Regions from separate parts of the Allobosea spartocytisi genome, predicted to be linked through region 2. Evidence: predicted binding sites of a transcription regulator. Region 2 holds the regulator's gene; each other region holds the start of a gene.

Region 1 (4,195 bases), on a different contig from region 2:
CCCGGCGGGGAGAAATCACCCCGCCTTCTGCACGAAGGAATCCAGCACCATCTTCCGGCCCGCCTTGTCGAAATCGACCGTCAGCTTGTTGCCGTCGACGCTGGCGACGGAGCCGGGGCCGAACTTGACGTGGAAGACGCGGGCGCCCTCGCCATAGGCGGATTCGCCGGATGATTTCGCCGTCAGCTCGCCCTCGATCAGCAGTGGACCGCGCTGGCGCGACGAGCCGCCGAAGCCGCCCGAGCCAAAGCCGCGACCGCTTTCCGAGAAGCCGCTGCCGCCGCCGCTGTTCTTCGCTCGGTTCTCTTGCGCGCGCTGCCAGCCCGGCGTGTTGTAGCTGGAGCCAAAGCTTTCCATCCGGTCGAAACGCGAGGCGCCGTAGCCGCCCTGCGAATAGCTGGTCGGGGCCTGCTCGACCTCGACATGCTCCTCCGGCAATTCGTCGATGAAGCGCGAGGGCAAGCTGGTCTGCCAGAGGCCGTGGATGCGGCGGTTCGAGGCGAAATAGAGCTTCAGCTTCTTGCGGGCGCGGGTGAGGCCGACATGGGCGAGGCGGCGCTCTTCTTCCAGCCCGGCGCGGCCGCTCTCGTCGAGCGCGCGCTGGTTCGGGAACAGCCCTTCCTCCCAGCCGGGCAGGAAGACCGTGTCGAATTCCAGTCCCTTGGCGGCATGCAGCGTCATGATCGAGACGCGCGCCTCGGCCTCGCCGTCTCCGACGTCCATGACCAGCGAGACGTGTTCGAGGAAGGCCGGCAGGTCGGGGAATTCGTCGAGCGAGCGCACGAGTTCCTTGAGGTTTTCCAGCCGCCCGGCGGCGTCGGCCGAGCGGTCCTTCTTCCACATCTCGGTATAGCCGGATTCCTCCAGAACCAGCTCGGCGAGCTCGCCCTGCGGCATATGCTCGGCGCGGGCGGACCAGCGGCCGAAGGCATCGACCAGCTCGCGCAGCGCCGTGCGGGCCTTGGGCTTCAACTCGTCGCTCTCGACCGCGGCGCGGGCCGATTGCATCAGCGAGAAGCCGGTGGCGCGGGCATGGTTGTGCAGAAGCTGGACGGTGGCATCGCCCAGGCCGCGCTTGGGCACGTTGACGATGCGCTCGAAGGCGAGATCGTCGGTCGGCGAAACGACGCAGCGCAGATAGGCGAGCGCGTCGCGGATTTCGGCGCGCTCGTAGAAGCGCGGGCCGCCGATGACGCGATAGGGCACGCCGGCCTGGACGAAGCGCTCCTCGATCTCGCGCATCTGGGCGGAGATGCGCACGAGCACCGCGACCTCGGCGAGGTTGTGCTTCTTCGATTGCATCGCCTCGATCTCGTCGGAGATCAGGCGGGCCTCCTCCTGGCTGTCCCAGGCGCCGGTGATGGTGACCTTCTCGCCGAGTGCATCCTCGGTACGCAAGGTCTTGCCGAGACGGCCTTCGTTGCGGGCGATCAGCTTGGAGGCGGTGGCGAGGATATGGCCGGTCGAGCGGTAGTTGCGCTCCAGCCGGATCACGGTCGCACCCGGAAAATCGTGCTCGAAACGCAGGATGTTGTCGACTTCGGCGCCGCGCCAGCCATAGATCGACTGGTCGTCGTCGCCGACGCAGCAGATGTTGCGGCGGCCCTGGGCCAGCAGGCGCAGCCAGAGATACTGCGCCGTGTTGGTGTCCTGGTACTCGTCGACAAGGATATAGCGGAAGCGGTCGTGATAGGTCTGGAGCACGTCCGGATAGTCGCGGAACAGCGTCAGGCAGTGCAGCAGCAGATCGCCGAAATCGACGGCGTTCAATGCGGTCAGGCGCTCCTGATAGGCGGCGTAGAGCTTGCCGCCCTTGCCGTTGGCGAAGACGGCGGCCTCGCCTGCGGGAACGTCCTTGGGGGAGAGGCCACGGTTCTTCCAGCTATCGATGAAGCCCGCCAGCATGCGGCCGGGCCAGCGCTTCTCGTCGATTCCCTCGGCCTGGATCACCTGCTTCATCAGGCGGATCTGGTCGTCGGTGTCGAGGATGGTGAAGTCGCTGCGCAGGTCGAGCAGTTCGGCATGGCGGCGCAGGAGCTTGGCCGAGATCGAGTGGAAGGTGCCGAGCCAGGGCATGCCCTCGGCGACGGGGCCGACGAGATGGGCGACGCGCTCCTTCATCTCGCGCGCCGCCTTGTTGGTGAAGGTGACGGCGAGGATCTGGGACGGATAGGCGCGGCTGGTCGAGATCAGATGGCCGATGCGGGTGGTCAGCACGCGCGTCTTGCCGGTGCCGGCGCCGGCGAGCACGAGCACCGGGCCCTCCGTCGCCTCGACCGCCTGGCGCTGCTCCGGGTTCAGCCCCGCGAGATAGCCGGCCGCAGGCTGTGCCGCGGCGCGCGCGGCCAGCCCGCCGGGGCGGGGCAGGGGAGCGGAAAAGGCGTCGGTCTCGGACAAGGGTCTAAGCTGCTCGTGCGTGATTCGTTCTCCGGCGAATATAGGGCGTCGATGTCAGGATTGCGCCCTGCCGGAGCGATCATTTTATATCCTGTTCCACAGGGAGGTGGCAGCAATGACCGGACAGGGCGGAGCGGAAAGCTGGGAGGTCAGCAATCAGGTGCCGGCGCTGGCCGAGTACGATGCCTTCGCCGCCGATCCGGTGCTGCCTGGGATCGTCTCGGCCTTCGGGGCCGATTGGGCGCGCGAGCGGCTGCACGAAGCGGGGCGGACCGTGGGCTCGGCGCGGGTGCAGGAGCTGGCCTATCTCGCCAATCGTTACACGCCGGAACTCCGGGCCTTCGATCGCTTCGGCAACCGGATCGACGAGATCGCCTTCCACCCGGCCTGGCACGAATTGATGGGGCTCGCCATCGGGCAGGAGACGCACGCGCTCGCCTGGAACCGGCCGGAGCCTGGTGCGCAAGTGGCTCGGGCGGCCCTGCAATATCTCTGGTACGGGGCCGAGAGCGGCATCTGCTGCCCGATCAGCATGACCTATGCCGCCGTGCCGGTGCTGAAGCAGGATGCGGGGCGGTGGGCGCAGTGGGGGGTGCTCGTCACGTCGAACCGCTACGATCCGCGGCAGGGGCCGGCGCATCTGAAGACGGGCGCGACCGTCGGCACGGCGATGACGGAGACGCAGGGCGGCTCGGATCTGCGGCAGACGCAGACGCATGCGGAGGATAATCGCGACGGCACATGGTCGCTGCATGGACGGAAATGGTTCTTCTCGGTGCCGCATTCGGACGTGTTCCTGACGCTGGCGCGCACGGGCGAGGGCATTTCCTGCTTTGTCGTGCCGGGCTGGCTGCCGGACGGATCGCGCAACGGCGTCGCGATCCAACGCTTGAAGGACAAGGTCGGCAACCGCTCGAATGCTTCCTCCGAGGTCGAGTTCAGGGGCGCGATCGGCCATCTCATCGGCAAGCCGGGTCGGGGCATCCGCACGGGCCTGTCGATGAACCACAATTCGCGGCTCGACATCGCGGCGGCGTCGTCCGGATTGATGCGGATGGCGGTCTCGCTGGCGGCGCATCACGCGCAGCATCGCCGCGCCTTCCAGAAGGCGTTGATCGACCAGCCGATCATGCAGAACGTGCTCGCCGACATTGCCATCGAGGCGGAAGCCGCGGCCTGGCTCGCCTTCCGGCTGTTCGCGGCGCTCGACCGGCAAGATGAGTCCCCGAGCGAGCGCCTGCTGGCGCGGGTCGGGGCGCCGATCGCGAAATACTGGATCACGCGGCGCGCGCCGGCCGTCGTCACCGAGGCGCTGGAATGCCATGGCGGCAACGGCTTCATCGAGGAGAATCCGATGGCGCGGCTCTACAGGGAGGCGCCGCTCAACGCGATCTGGGAGGGCTCGGGCAATGTCATCTGCCTGGACGTGCTGCGTTCGCTGGCGCGCGAGGAGGGCGCTGTCGATGTATTGCGGGCGGAGTTGATGGCGGCTGCGGGCGCGGACCGGGGCTACGATGCGGCTTTAAAACGGCTGGAAGGCGAGTTGCCGGAGATGATGCGCAATGAGGGGCAGGCGCGGCGATTGACCGAGAAGCTGGCGTTGATGCTGCAGGGCTCGTTGCTGTTGCGTTTCGCGCCGGCCGCGGTGGCGGATGCCTTCATCGCGACGCGGCTGGATGGTGGCTGGTCGGGACAGTTCGGCGATCTGCCGCCGGGCGTCGACGCTGCGGCGCTGGCGCGGCGGGCGGTACCGGCTGCTTGAAACGTCATGCCCGGGCTTGACCCGGGCATCTCTTCA
Region 2 (4,195 bases):
CGGTGCTGACCGACGCGCCCTCCTTCCAGGGCCAGCCGGAATTCCTGACGCAAGCGCGCGAGGCTTGCGGCCTGCCGGGGCTGCGCAAGGATTTCCTCTACGACCCCTATCAGGTCTTCGAGGCCCGCGCCTGGGGCGCCGATTGCATCCTGATCATCATGGCCGGCGTCGACGACGCCACCGCCCGGGTGCTCAACGACACGGCGCGCGAACTCGGCATGGATGTCCTCGTCGAGATCCATGACGATGCCGAGCTCGACCGGGCGCTCAAGCTCGAAAGCCGGCTGCTCGGCATCAACAACCGCGACCTGCGCAGCTTCAACGTCGATCTCGCCGTGACCGAGCGGCTGGCGCCGCGCGTGCCGTCCGACCGCATCGTCATCAGCGAGAGCGGCATCTTCACCCACGCCGACATTCAGCGTCTCGGCAAGGTCGGCGTCGAAACATTCCTCGTCGGTGAAAGCCTGATGCGACAGGCCGATGTCGCGGCCGCGACCGCGCTGCTGCTCACCGGCAAGGCGCGCGAGAACGCGGCGTGAGCCGGCTCAGCCATCTCGACGCGCAAGGCGCCGCGCATATGGTCGATGTCGGCGACAAGGCCGAGACCGGCCGCATCGCCGTCGCCGAAGGCTGCGTCGTGATGGCGCCTGAAACCATCGCGATCGTGCGCGACGGCAACGCCAAGAAAGGCGATGTGCTCGGCACAGCCCGGCTCGCCGGCATCATGGCGGCCAAGCGCACCCATGAACTGATCCCGCTCTGCCACCCGCTGCTGCTGAGCAAGATCGCTGTCGATCTCGAACTGGACGAGGCCCTGCCCGGCGTGCGCGTCCGCGCCGAGGTCAAGATGAAGGGGCAGACCGGCGTCGAGATGGAGGCGCTGACCGCCGTCTCCGTCGCCTGCCTGACCGTCTACGACATGGTCAAGGCCGTCGACCGGGCGATGCGGATCGAAGGCATCCGCCTGCTGCACAAATCCGGCGGACAATCCGGCGATTACGACGCCAAGGCGCTCTGACATGGCTCTCACCCCGGTTCCCGTCGCGCTCAAGGCCCTGCTCGACAGCGTTCCGGGGCCGACGGGCAGCGAGATGCTGCCCCTGGCGCGCTGCGCCTGGCGCGTGCTCGCGGCCGATGTGAAGGCGCTGCGCACCCAACCGCCTTTCGCCAACTCCGCCATGGACGGCTATGCCGTCCGCGCCGCCGACATGGAAGCCGGCAAGCAACTCCGCGTGATCGGCGAATCCGCGGCGGGGCGGCGTTTCGACGGCAGCGTCCGCCCGGGCGAGGCTGTGCGGATCTTCACCGGCGCGCCGATGCCGGAGGGCGCAGACAGCGTCCTCATGCAGGAGAATGCCGATGGCGTCGGCAGCGAAACCATCACGGTGCGCGTGCCGGCCCATAAGGGCCAGTTCGTCAGGGCGGCCGGGCTCGATTTCCGTCACGGCGACGTGCCATTGACGGCTGGGCGCGTGCTCGACAGCGCCGCGCTTGGCCTCGCCGCCGCGATGGGGCATCCGCAATTGCCGGTACGCTGCAAGCCGCGCGTCGCCATCCTCGCCACCGGCGACGAATTGGTGGCGCCGGGCGAGCCGACCGGGCCGGACCAGATCGTCGCCTCGAACTCCTTCTCGCTGATGGCACTGGTGGAAAAGGCCGGCGGCGAGGCGCTCGACCTCGGCATCGCCCGCGACGATCACGACGACCTCGCGGCGCGGATCGCCGCCGCCCAGGCCGCGGAAGCCGACGTCCTGATCACCCTCGGCGGCGCCTCCGTCGGCGATCACGACCTCGTGCAGGAGGCGCTGAAGCGGGCCGGCATGAGCCTCGGTTTCTGGAAGATCGCGATGCGGCCGGGCAAGCCGATGATGACCGGCCGGCTTGGCCGCATGGTGGTGCTCGGGCTGCCCGGCAATCCGGTCTCGTCGATCGTCTGCGGCCATCTCTTCCTGCTGCCGCTGATCGAGGCGCTGCTGGGCATGGCCGATCCGGATCGTGACCGCAGCATTCCGGCGATTCTCGGAAAAGATATGCCGGCTAATGATGAGCGCGAGGACTATCTTCGCTCGGATCTTGCCCTGACGCCGGCCGGCTGGATGGTGACGCCCTTCGACAGGCAGGATTCCTCGATGCTGGGCACCTTGGCGCGCGCCAAGGCCCTGACGATCCGGCCGGCGCATGCAGAGCCGGCTCACAAAGGCGATATCTGCCGCATTCTGCCGCTGCGGTAGCAGTCGCTTGCGGAACACAAGGCGAACAGTTATAGTGTTCTGGCTTTGTTTCGAATCTGTATCGCGGGCACCGGCGGGGACCATGCTGACACGCAAGCAACACGAACTCCTGCGCTTCATCCAGGAACGCTTGCGCGAAAGCGGCGTGCCCCCTTCCTTCGACGAGATGAAGGATGCGCTCGACCTGCGCTCGAAATCCGGCATCCACCGGCTGATCATGGCGCTGGAAGAGCGCGGTTTCATCCGCCGCCTGCCCAATCGGGCGCGGGCCCTCGAAGTCATCAAGATGCCGGACGGGCTCGCTGGCCCGCAGCCGCGACGCTTCAACCCGGCCGTCGTACAGGGCGGCCTCGGCTCGCAGCCCTCCCTCGCCAAGCCGCGCCCTGCCCCGGCCGATGACGACGCCCGTTCCCCGGTCGCGATTCCCGTCATGGGCCGCATCGCCGCCGGCACGCCGATCTCGGCGATCCAGAGCCGCAGCCATACGGTTTCGCTGCCGCCCGACATGCTCGGTTCGGGCGAGCATTATGCGCTCGAGGTGCGCGGCGATTCGATGGTCGAGGCCGGCATCCTCGACGGCGACACCGTGATCATCCGCAAGCAGGACACGGCAAACACCGGCGACATCATCGTTGCGCTGATCGACGAGGAGGAGGCGACGCTGAAGCGTCTGCGCCGGCGTGGCTCCTCGATCGCGCTCGAAGCCGCCAATCCGGCCTATGAGACACGCGTGCTGGGCCCCGACCGCGTCAAGATCCAGGGCCGGCTGGTCAACCTGCTGCGCCGCTACTGAGCGAACTCGGCCTCGTCCGACGCGACCTCCGGAGCAGCAGAGGCCCGTGTCGCAGCGGGGGCCGGCGCGCTGGGCCGAGCTGCGGCTTCGGAAGGCTTGCGGCGGCTCCAGGGCCGGTCTGCGACGGCGTTTTCCGAGGAATGGCTGCGCCAGCCGAAGGCGGCGCGGTAGAGCGAGGTTGCACCGTCCCGCGACAGCGCCATCCGATCGACGAGCCTGGCCTCGCAAGGCGCGCTCCAGGGAATGTTGGTGACGACGAGATCGGCGCGGCGGCAATCCTCGATGATGGCGATCCGATCCCGGGCATAGGAGATGCTGCGCCCGTCGGCGGTTCGGACGATGCAGGCATTGGCGTCGCAGGCGATGCCGGCACGCAGGGTCGCGTCGTCCGGCGCGCGGCTGTCGCCATCGGAAGCGAGCCATTGCTGCAGGACGAAGCGGCTCGGCCGGCCGGCGATGGCGAGGCGGCCGTCGCTGCCGCGCACGGCGATGCCGGAGCCGTCACGCTCGATCAGGATCTCGGGCCGCTCCGGCTTCGCGGCGAAGGCGACGCCGAAGATGAGCGGCAGCGCCGCCAGCCAGCGCAGCCCCGTGGTCCAGAGCGTGATCCAGAGCAGCGAAGCGGCAAAGGAGAGCAGCACGGCCTGGCCGAATGCCACCACCGTCACGGTCGAATGGTCGATGGTGGCGACCCAATGCGCGACTTTCAACACGATGTCGGAAGCGAGCCCCATCAGCGCCCAGGCCGGCCAGTCCAGACCGAAGGGGTAGGCCAGCACGCCGAACACCGCCGCCGGCATCACGAAGAGCGAGACGAAGGGCAGCGCCATGGCATTGCCGAGCAGGCCGAAGGGATTGAAAGTCTGGAAATGATAGGCGCCGAAGGGCGCCGTCGCGGCCGTGGCGAGGAGCGTCGTCACCACGATGCCGAGCGAGGCCGTCCAGAGCGTGCCCAAGGGCCAGGGCAAGGCCGTCGGCGGCTTCGACCGGTCGCGCTTCTCCCAGCGCTCGGCGAAAGCGACCAGCGCCGCGACCGCACCGAAGGACATCTGGAAGCTCGGGCCGAGCAGGGCCTCGGGCTCGCGCAGCAGCACGATGATCGCGGCGAGCGCGAGATTGCGCATGCTGAGCGCCGCCCGGTCGACGAGGATCGCGCCGAGCATGACCAGCG
Region 3 (4,195 bases), on a different contig from region 2:
CGTCCCCGAACAAACGGGAAAAAGCTTCATCGTCACAGGCGCCAACGCCGGCGTAGGATTTGAAATCGCGCGGGTGCTTGCCGCCAGGGGCGCGCGCGTCCTGCTTGGCTGCCGCGAGCAGACTAGGGCGCAGGATGCCATTGCGCGGATCAAGCGGATCACGCCGAATGCGGATCTCATCTGGTTGCCGCTGGACCTCGGTGACCTGGACAGCATTCGCGCCGCAGCCGAGATCGCCGCGAAGGAGTCCCGGATCGATGCGCTCATCAACAATGCCGGGGTCATGAACCCGCCGCTGACGCGCACGAAGCAGGGGTTTGAATCGCAGTTCGGCGTCAATCATCTCGGCGTGTTCGCGCTCACTGCGCTGCTCCTGCCTAAACTTGCGGAGACTCCGGGAGCGCGGGTGGTCGTGACCTCGAGCGTCGCACATCTGAAGGCCAAGATCGACTGGGACGACCTCAACGCCGACAAGAGTTATGTCAAGACCGAGCGCTACGGCGCCAGTAAGTTGGCGAACGCGCTGTTCTTCTTCGAGCTGGATCGTCGCCTGCGTGCGGCGAAGTCGCCCGTCACAGCCATCGGCATTCATCCTGGAGTCGCTGCCACAAGTCTTGGCCGTCACATGGGGCTGATCCAGACCGTCGGCCCAATCGTCGGCCTGTTGCTCAATAGCGCCGACAAGGGCGCGTGGCCGGCACTTCTGGCCGCGACCGGCGAGGTGAAACCCGGAGGCTATTATGGTCCCACCGGCTTTGGCGGAATCCGCGGTGTAGCCGGCGAAGCAAAGCGCGCGCCGCATGCCGAAGATTCAGCGCTCGCGAAGCGGCTGTGGGAAGCATCCATCGCCATGACCGGCATCGATCCAGGCTTGCCGGCCGCGTGACCTCACGAGGCGACAACGGTTAAAATCAACAGCGTGGATTTTTACAGATCCCATGTCGGCTTATTGTTATCCAAGCTAAGAAATTTATATTGAAATCAGATGCTTATGGTCAATCCGAACAGTCTGCTGGGAGTGGCCGCGGGTCAGTCGTCTCACCAGATAAGCGGTATCAGGCGCCAGCGCACGCGGCGCGCGTAATCGTCATAGCCCTCGAGGCCCGTCCGCAGCGCCTGCTCCTCGATGCCGATCCGGATGCCGAACAGGAGGGCGAGGATGGGGACTGTCGCAAGTCCCCACCACGAGCCGAGCACGAGCGACGTGCCGGCGATGTAGAAGAGCGAGCCGAAATACATGGGATGGCGGACGATGGCATAAGGGCCTGTCGAGATGACCGCCTGTCCGCGATCCTTTTGTATTTTCACGACCGGCGCCGCGAAGCTGTTCGTGCGCATGACCCAGTAAACGAAGACCAGCGCCGCCAGAAGAAGGGCGCAACCTGCCCACTGCACGGATGGCGGCATGGTCGACCAGTGCCAGCGCGCCGCATCGGCTGCCATGAAGCCCATGCCTCCGAAGATGAGGAGCAGGATCGGGACGAGAACCAGCTTGTCGGCTAGAGGCTGGTCCTTCTGCATGGGCGACTTCAGGCGTTCTCTAAGGAGCCCGGGATCGATACGCGCCATGATCGTCCCAAACAGGATCGAAAGCGCGACCATCAGGCCGAGATAGAGCCAGCCGCCGGTGTAGGCCATCGTACCTGCGGCGCCGAAGATGATCGCGCCCATGAAGCCGAACCAGACGATCGTCTGGAGGATAAGATTGAGAACGAGACTCATTGCCTGCCTCTCGCGTCGAAGCTGTTGATCCTTCCGCGCGGCATACGCCGCTGCGGGAGTTCGTTTCTCACCGGGGTCGCCGGCCACGCTTCCAGCGGCTCATGGCGTCTTCCATGGCGCCGCGCATCACCCGATAGAAATCGGCCATCTCGTCGAGACGCGCGCTTGCCGTTTTGGACGCGGCGATTTCGGCTCCGGCGTTCAACTGTTCGGCCAAGGCGTCGAGCAGGCGGTTCTGCTGCCGGATCATGACTTCGTAATCGTCTGCCACGGCATAGAGCGCACGCTTTGTCCCGGGCTGACTATGGCGACGCGCCAGCGTGTAACTCTCCAACAGTCGCGCGGCGACGCTTGCACTGCTCTTGCTGATCTCGAGGCCCTCGGTGATCTGGTCGAGGCTGGCGGGGCCGGGGCAGAGAAGCAGATAGCCATAAAGGCGAGCCGCGACGGGCGGCACGCCCCAGGGCGTGAGCAGCCGGGCCACGTCCTCCACGAACCGTTGCTCATCCTTGCTGGGCTTGTTTGATATATTCGGCATATTCCGAATATAGGGGAAATGTGACTGGCGGCAAGCCTCAACAGCGATGCCTCATGACAGTCTTCGAGCGCAAAATCGCGGTGTGCCCCGGTCCCGGGTCCGGGCGGTGCGAGAGGAAAATCACGATTTACGAATGTTCCTGATTTGTTCTAGAATGTCGCCCTCGGCCATTTTTTCGAAGGAGGCGACCATGGAACGGAGTGTCCGGCTGCCCGAACGGGCCCATTATTTCTTCGCGCTTCTGCCCAATCCGATCGCAGCGGCCGCGGCCGACCATATGGCCTGCGCGCTGCGCAATTGGTTCGATCTGTCCGGCAATCCACGCGGTATCGGCAAATACCACGTCACGCTTTGGGGATGGCCTGAACGTCGCGAACCGGATTCGCAGGAACTCGCCTTGATGCACTGCGCGGCGGGACGTGTCAGGCAGGATGGCTTCAAGCTGCGGCTCGACGAAGTCGCGACCTTCGCCCAAGGATCGGAGAAACCGGCGCTCGTCATGACCGGCCAGGACAGCGTGATCGGGGCAGACCGGCTTCACGACGCGTTGGATCGGGAACTGAGGGTAGGCGGCTTTCGGGGCAGGCGCTCTCCCTGCCATCCTCATCTGACGCTGCTCTATGCCCGCTTTCGGACGAAGGCGTTCCGCGTGCGGCCGCTGGGCTGGCGCGTGGCGGACTTCGCCCTGATCCGGAGCGTTCCGCACCAGCCTTATGAAATCCTCGGCCGCTGGCCCCTGGCCAATCGCTGATCGTGCACCATCGCAAACCGGCTTTGCGAAGCTAATGCGGTTGCCCCGTTGCCTTGAGCCCATCCGGCTCTATCGTGCCCGCCCGAAGCTCTCCCGATTCAACCGGAGCACCCGATGGCCGATCTTTCCGCTTTCCCGATCACCAAGCGCTGGCCCGCCAGCCATCCCGACCGCATCCAGCTCTATTCGCTGCCGACGCCCAACGGCGTGAAGGCCTCGATCGCGCTGGAGGAGCTGGAACTGCCCTATGAGCCGCATCTGATCGACATCGGCAAGAACGAGACCTGGGGACCGGAATTCCTCTCGCTTAACCCCAACGGCAAGATCCCGGCGATCATCGACCCCGATGGGCCGGACGGGAAGCCCTTCGGTCTGTGGGAATCCGGCGCGATCCTGCTCTATCTCGCCGAGAAGACCGGCAAGCTCCTGCCGAAGGACCCTGCCGCCCGCTACGAGACCATCCAGTGGGTCTTCTTCCAGATGGCGGCGATCGGGCCGATGTTCGGCCAACTCGGCTTCTTCCATAAATTCGCCGGGCGCGAATATGAGGACAAGCGCCCGCGTGATCGTTACGCGAACGAAAGCAAGCGCCTGCTCGGCGTGCTGGAGGACCGGCTGGGCAGCCGCACCTGGATCATGGGCGACGACTATACCATCGCCGATATTTCCATGCTCGGCTGGGTGCGCAACCTCGTCGGCTTCTATGGCGCCGGCGAACTCGTCGACTATGCCAGCCTGACGCATGTGCCGATCTGGCTGGAACGCTGCCTGTCGCGCCCGGCGGTGCAGCGCGGCCTCGACAGCCCGAAGCGTCCGGCCTGAGGCGCGCTCGGTATGACGACGACGATCTACGGCATCAAGAACTGCGACACGATGAAGAAGGCGCGCGCCTGGCTCGACAGCCACGGCGTCGCTCACGCCTTCCACGACTATAAGGCGAGCGGCATCGACCGCGCCTCGCTGGAAGGCTGGGTGAAGGAGCATGGCTGGGAGACGGTGCTGAACCGTGCCGGAACGACCTTCCGGACCCTGCCGGATGCCGAGAAGCAGGGGCTCGACGCTGGCAAGGCGATCGCGCTGATGCTGGCTCAGCCCTCGATGATCAAGCGCCCGGTGCTCGATCTCGGCAAGGGCAGCACGATCGTCGGCTTCAAGCCGGAGGTTTACGAGGCGGCGGTCGCGGG
Region 4 (4,195 bases), on a different contig from region 2:
GCGCCCGGCGCAATGCAGGCGCACGGCATGGCCGCAAAAAGCCTCCACCGCCTCCTCGACGCTCTGCTGCACGGACGGGTCGCTCGCCTGGCGCTGCCAGCCCGAGAACGGCGTGCCGTCATATTCGATGACGAGCTTGTAGCGCGGCATCAGAGCCGGTTACCCAACCGGAGGTCCGCGTCAGCGAACAGTGCGAAGCGGTTTTCGGACAATGGCCTGCTCATTTAAAGCTTGTCGCCGGCCCCGAGCCGGGCGCCGCGCAGGAATTCCGCCCCGCTCATCGGCGCCTTGCCGGCGCGCTGGACCTGAAGGAGCTTCACCGCCCCTTCCGCGCAGGCGACCGTGCCCTCGTCGTCGAGCAGCGTGCCGGGCTCGGCCGCGCCGCCGGCGAGCGCCGAGCGGAGCACCTTGAGACGCTCCGGCCCCTTGCCGAGATCGATCTCGGCAAAGGCGCCCGGAAAGGGCGACAGGCCGCGCACGAGGTCGTGCACCTGCCGGGCCGGCCGGCTCCAGCTCAGCCTCGCCTCGGCATTGGCGATCTTGGCGGCGTAGGTCACGCCCTCCTCCGGCTGCGGCGTGAACTGCAGCCCGCCGCGCCCGAGCGCCGCGAGCGCCCGCACCATCAAGTCGGCGCCGAGGCGGCTGAGCCCATCGTGCAATTCGCCGGCCGTCATGTCGGGGCCGATGGCGAGCGTCTCGACCATGCCGACCGGGCCGGTGTCGAGCCCGGCCTCCATCTTCATCACGCAGACGCCGCTCTCGGCATCGCCGGCCATGATGGCGCGCTGGATCGGCGCGGCGCCGCGCCAGCGCGGCAGCAGCGAGGCATGGAGGTTGAGGCAACCCAGTTCCGGCAGATCGAGGATCGCCTGGGGCAGGATCATGCCATAGGCGACGACGACCGCGACATCGGCTTCATGCGAGGCGATCAGCTCGGCCTGCTCGGCCGTTTTCAGGGTCGCGGGCGTGAAGACCGGAATGCCGAAGCGCTCCGCTGCCCTGTGCACCGGCGAGGGCCGCAGCTCCAGCCCACGACCGGCCTGGGCCGGAGCACGGGTGTAGCAGGAGACGACCTCATGCCCCTGCCCGACGATCTCGGTCAGGACCGGCACGGCGAAATCGGGCGTGCCCATGAAGATGACGCGCAAGCTCATACGCTCGACCTTACCTTAAAATCTTCCCCGTCATTCCGGGCATAGCCCCCGGGTCCGATCTTCGATCGGCCCAAGGATAAACTCCGCGGAGAGCCGGAATCCATGCCGGCGCGCCGGAGTCCTTCGATGGATTCCGGATCGGCGCCGCTTCGCGGCTCGTCCGGAATGACGCAGCAGTGATTATGCCGCTGAGCGCTTGGCGGCTTTGGCGAATTTCTTGGTCACACGCTCGCGCTTCAGCCGCGAGAGATGATCGATGAAGAGCACACCGTTGAGATGATCGATCTCGTGCTGCAGGCAGGTGGCGAGAAGGCCATCCGCCGCGATCTCGTGAGTCTTGCCGTCGAGATCCATGTAGCGAACCTTGACCTCGGCCGGGCGCTCGACCTCCTCGTAATATTCGGGGATCGAAAGGCAGCCCTCTTCATACACATTGGTCTCTTCCGAGAACCAGGTGACCTCCGGGTTGATGAAGACCTGCGGCTTCCTCGGTTCCGGCTCCTCGCCCTCCTTCGCCTCCGGCTTCGACAGATCCATCGTCACGACGCGCAACGGCACGCCGATCTGGATCGCGGCGAGACCGATGCCCGGCGCGTCGTACATGGTCTCGAACATGTCCGCGACCAGCGCCTTGATTTCCGGCGTGACGGCCTCGACCGGCTTCGAGGCAAGGCGAAGCTGGGCGTCGGGCAGGATGACGAGCGGACGAATGGACATGTGGTTCCGAGAGAAAAGGGCTGTTGAGCCCGGGACATAAGCATTTGTGGGCGGGCGGTCAAACCGTTCCGCTTTCGTTCGCCATCTCCAGCCGAATCGGCTAGGCTTCCCGCATGAACGCGATCGCCTTCACCTTGCTGGAACGCCCCGTGACCTGGGCGGAGGCCGCACTCGGCTTCGGCGGGTTGAGTCTCGCATTGCTGCTGATGACGGCTTTGGCGGCCTGGCGCGGCGGCAGAAGCCGCGCGATCGAGGCTGCGATGGCCGCCGAACGCGCCCGCGAGATGGACGACAAGGTCGCGGAGATGAACCGGCAGCAGGCCGAGCTCGCCGGCCGGATGCAGTCGATGGCCGAGATCCTCTCGACCCGACAGGGCGACCTCGCAAGGTTGATGGCCGAGCGGATGGACGGCCTCGGCCAAAAGGTCGGCCAGGGACTCGAGCAGAGCGTCCGCCAGACCACCGAAAGCCTCGGCAAGCTGCAGGAGCGGCTGGCGGTGATCGACAGCGCGCAGAAGAACCTGACCGACCTCACCTCGGAAGTGGTGACGCTGAAGGACGTGCTCTCCAACAAGCAGGCGCGCGGCGCCTATGGCCAGGGCCGGATGGAAGCGATCATCCGCGACGGTCTGCCCGCCGCCTTCTTCGCCTTCCAGCCGCAGCTCTCGAACGGACGCCGGCCCGACTGCCTCGTCACGCTGCCGGGTGACGGGCGCGGCCTCGTGATCGATGCCAAGTTCCCGCTGGAGAGCTTCACGATGCTGCGCGAGGCGCGTGGCGAGGATGCGAAGAAGATCGCGGGCCAGCGCGTCCGCAGCGATGTCGGCGTGCATGTGAAGGACATCGCCGAGCGCTATTTCCTGCCCGGCGAGACGCAGGACATCGCGCTGCTCTTCGTGCCGTCGGAATCGATCTATGCCGATCTGCACGAATATTTCGACGATGTCGTGCAGCGGGCGCACCGGGCCCGCGTGATGATCGTCTCGCCCTCGCTGCTGGCGCTGGCGATCCAGCTCATGCAGTCGCTGGTGCGCGATGCGCGGATGCGCGAGGAGGCGCAGGTCATCCAGACCGAGGTCGGCAAGCTGCTCGACGATGTCAGGCGCCTCGGCGAGCGCGTCGACAAGCTCGACACGCATTTCCGGCAGGCGCAGGAGGATGTCGGCCAGATCAAGACCTCGGCCGGCAAGGTCACCAGCCGCGCCGAGAGGATCGGCGCGCTCGATTTCGACGACGAGAAGAGCGAGCCGAAGCTGCCCTTCGCCAAGGGGCTCGAACTGAAGCGGGCCGCGGAGTAGCGCGCTCCTTGCCTGGCAGGGCGGATCCGGCCGACGACGCTAAAGGACCCCAAAGTCAACGCGCCGCCTGCCCCGGATGTCCGCCGAAGGCGAGACAGAGGCCCGCCTACACAACCTGAACGCTCATTCCCAACGTGAATACGCGTATTTGCAAGTAAACGTCGTCACTTTTCCGAAGGGGACATTAGAACAGCCTTAAACTTTATCTGAAAGATCTGGGGCACCGAGAACTCTCAATACAGTCGAGCGCCATGACGCGACCGGGGTATCGCCGATCCATGCCTGGACCATAGGCATCTTTGCGGACCTTCCATCATCGGCACTCCATTGAATGAGCGACGTCTTCCCAGAAGGTCCGTCATGACAATGAGCATCAAGACAAAGCTGGCGGCCGCGCTGGTCGCCCTGGCCCTGTGCGTCCTCGCCATCGGCGCCTGCGGCTATCTGGCCTTGCGATCCGTGACGGAGCGTGTCGACAACGTCGTCCAGAACAATGTCATGCCGATGGAACAGTTGCGTTCCGTCAGCGACATGTATGCCGTCAACGTCGTCGACACGATCTGGAAGGCGCAGAGCAACCAGGTCACCTGGACCAATGCGCTCAAGAGCGTCCAGGACGCGGTCGGGACCATCGACAAGAGCTGGAAGGCCTATCTGCCCAGCATCACCGAGTCCGATGAGAGGCAGCTTGCGGATCAGGCCGCGGCGCTGATGAAGACCGGCGATGTCGCCATCGCCAAGGTCATCGCCATCCTGAAGGATCGTGACGACAGCGCTCTTCGCCTGTTCTCTTCGGACGAACTCTACAAGGCGATGGACCCGATCACGAAAAAGCTCGGCGAGTTGGCCGCGTTGCAGCTCAAGCAGGCGCGCGAGCAGGGAGCACAGGCCCAGTCGACGGCCCATGCCGCGGCCTATCTGCTGCTCGCCGTTGCCGGCGGCGCCCTGCTCCTGGGAGCATTTGCGCTCGCCTTCGTGATCAGCGGCGTCGTGCGGCCGCTCGGCGGCATGACCGCCGCGATGAAA

The links. The regulator LexA, encoded in region 2, represses DNA repair genes until DNA is damaged. The targets are predictions, from matches to a motif close to TGTTCNNNNTGTGTTCNG.
Region 1: a site for LexA is predicted at 2,412-2,429, ahead of IED13_RS09005 (ATP-dependent helicase). Genes of this name have one in related genera too.
Region 3: a site for LexA is predicted at 2,395-2,412, ahead of IED13_RS04595 (2'-5' RNA ligase family protein). Genes of this name have one in related genera too.
Region 4: a site for LexA is predicted at 1,936-1,953, ahead of IED13_RS14320 (DNA recombination protein RmuC). Genes of this name have one in related genera too.

The regions. Positions count from the first base shown of each region.
Region 1 covers NZ_JACXWY010000004.1:310,947-315,141, forward strand. The annotation lists gene IED13_RS09005 (ATP-dependent helicase) at 16-2,397, opposite strand; gene IED13_RS09010 (acyl-CoA dehydrogenase family protein) at 2,513-4,159, shown strand.
Region 2 covers NZ_JACXWY010000023.1:33,945-38,139, forward strand. The annotation lists gene trpC (indole-3-glycerol phosphate synthase TrpC) at 1-539, shown strand, start outside; gene moaC (cyclic pyranopterin monophosphate synthase MoaC) at 536-1,018, shown strand; gene IED13_RS24215 (molybdopterin molybdotransferase MoeA) at 1,020-2,231, shown strand; gene lexA (transcriptional repressor LexA) at 2,314-3,024, shown strand; gene IED13_RS24225 (ComEC/Rec2 family competence protein) at 3,018-4,195, opposite strand, start outside.
Region 3 covers NZ_JACXWY010000002.1:373,723-377,917, forward strand. The annotation lists gene IED13_RS04580 (oxidoreductase) at 1-886, shown strand, start outside; gene IED13_RS04585 (methyltransferase family protein) at 1,039-1,722, opposite strand; gene IED13_RS04590 (GbsR/MarR family transcriptional regulator) at 1,790-2,215, opposite strand; gene IED13_RS04595 (2'-5' RNA ligase family protein) at 2,415-3,011, shown strand; gene IED13_RS04600 (glutathione S-transferase N-terminal domain-containing protein) at 3,126-3,833, shown strand; gene IED13_RS04605 (ArsC family reductase) at 3,846-4,195, shown strand, end outside.
Region 4 covers NZ_JACXWY010000007.1:299,029-303,223, forward strand. The annotation lists gene truA (tRNA pseudouridine(38-40) synthase TruA) at 1-150, opposite strand, end outside; gene fmt (methionyl-tRNA formyltransferase) at 225-1,154, opposite strand; gene def (peptide deformylase) at 1,335-1,871, opposite strand; gene IED13_RS14320 (DNA recombination protein RmuC) at 1,985-3,169, shown strand; partial or broken gene IED13_RS14325 (MCP four helix bundle domain-containing protein) at 3,536-4,195, shown strand, end outside.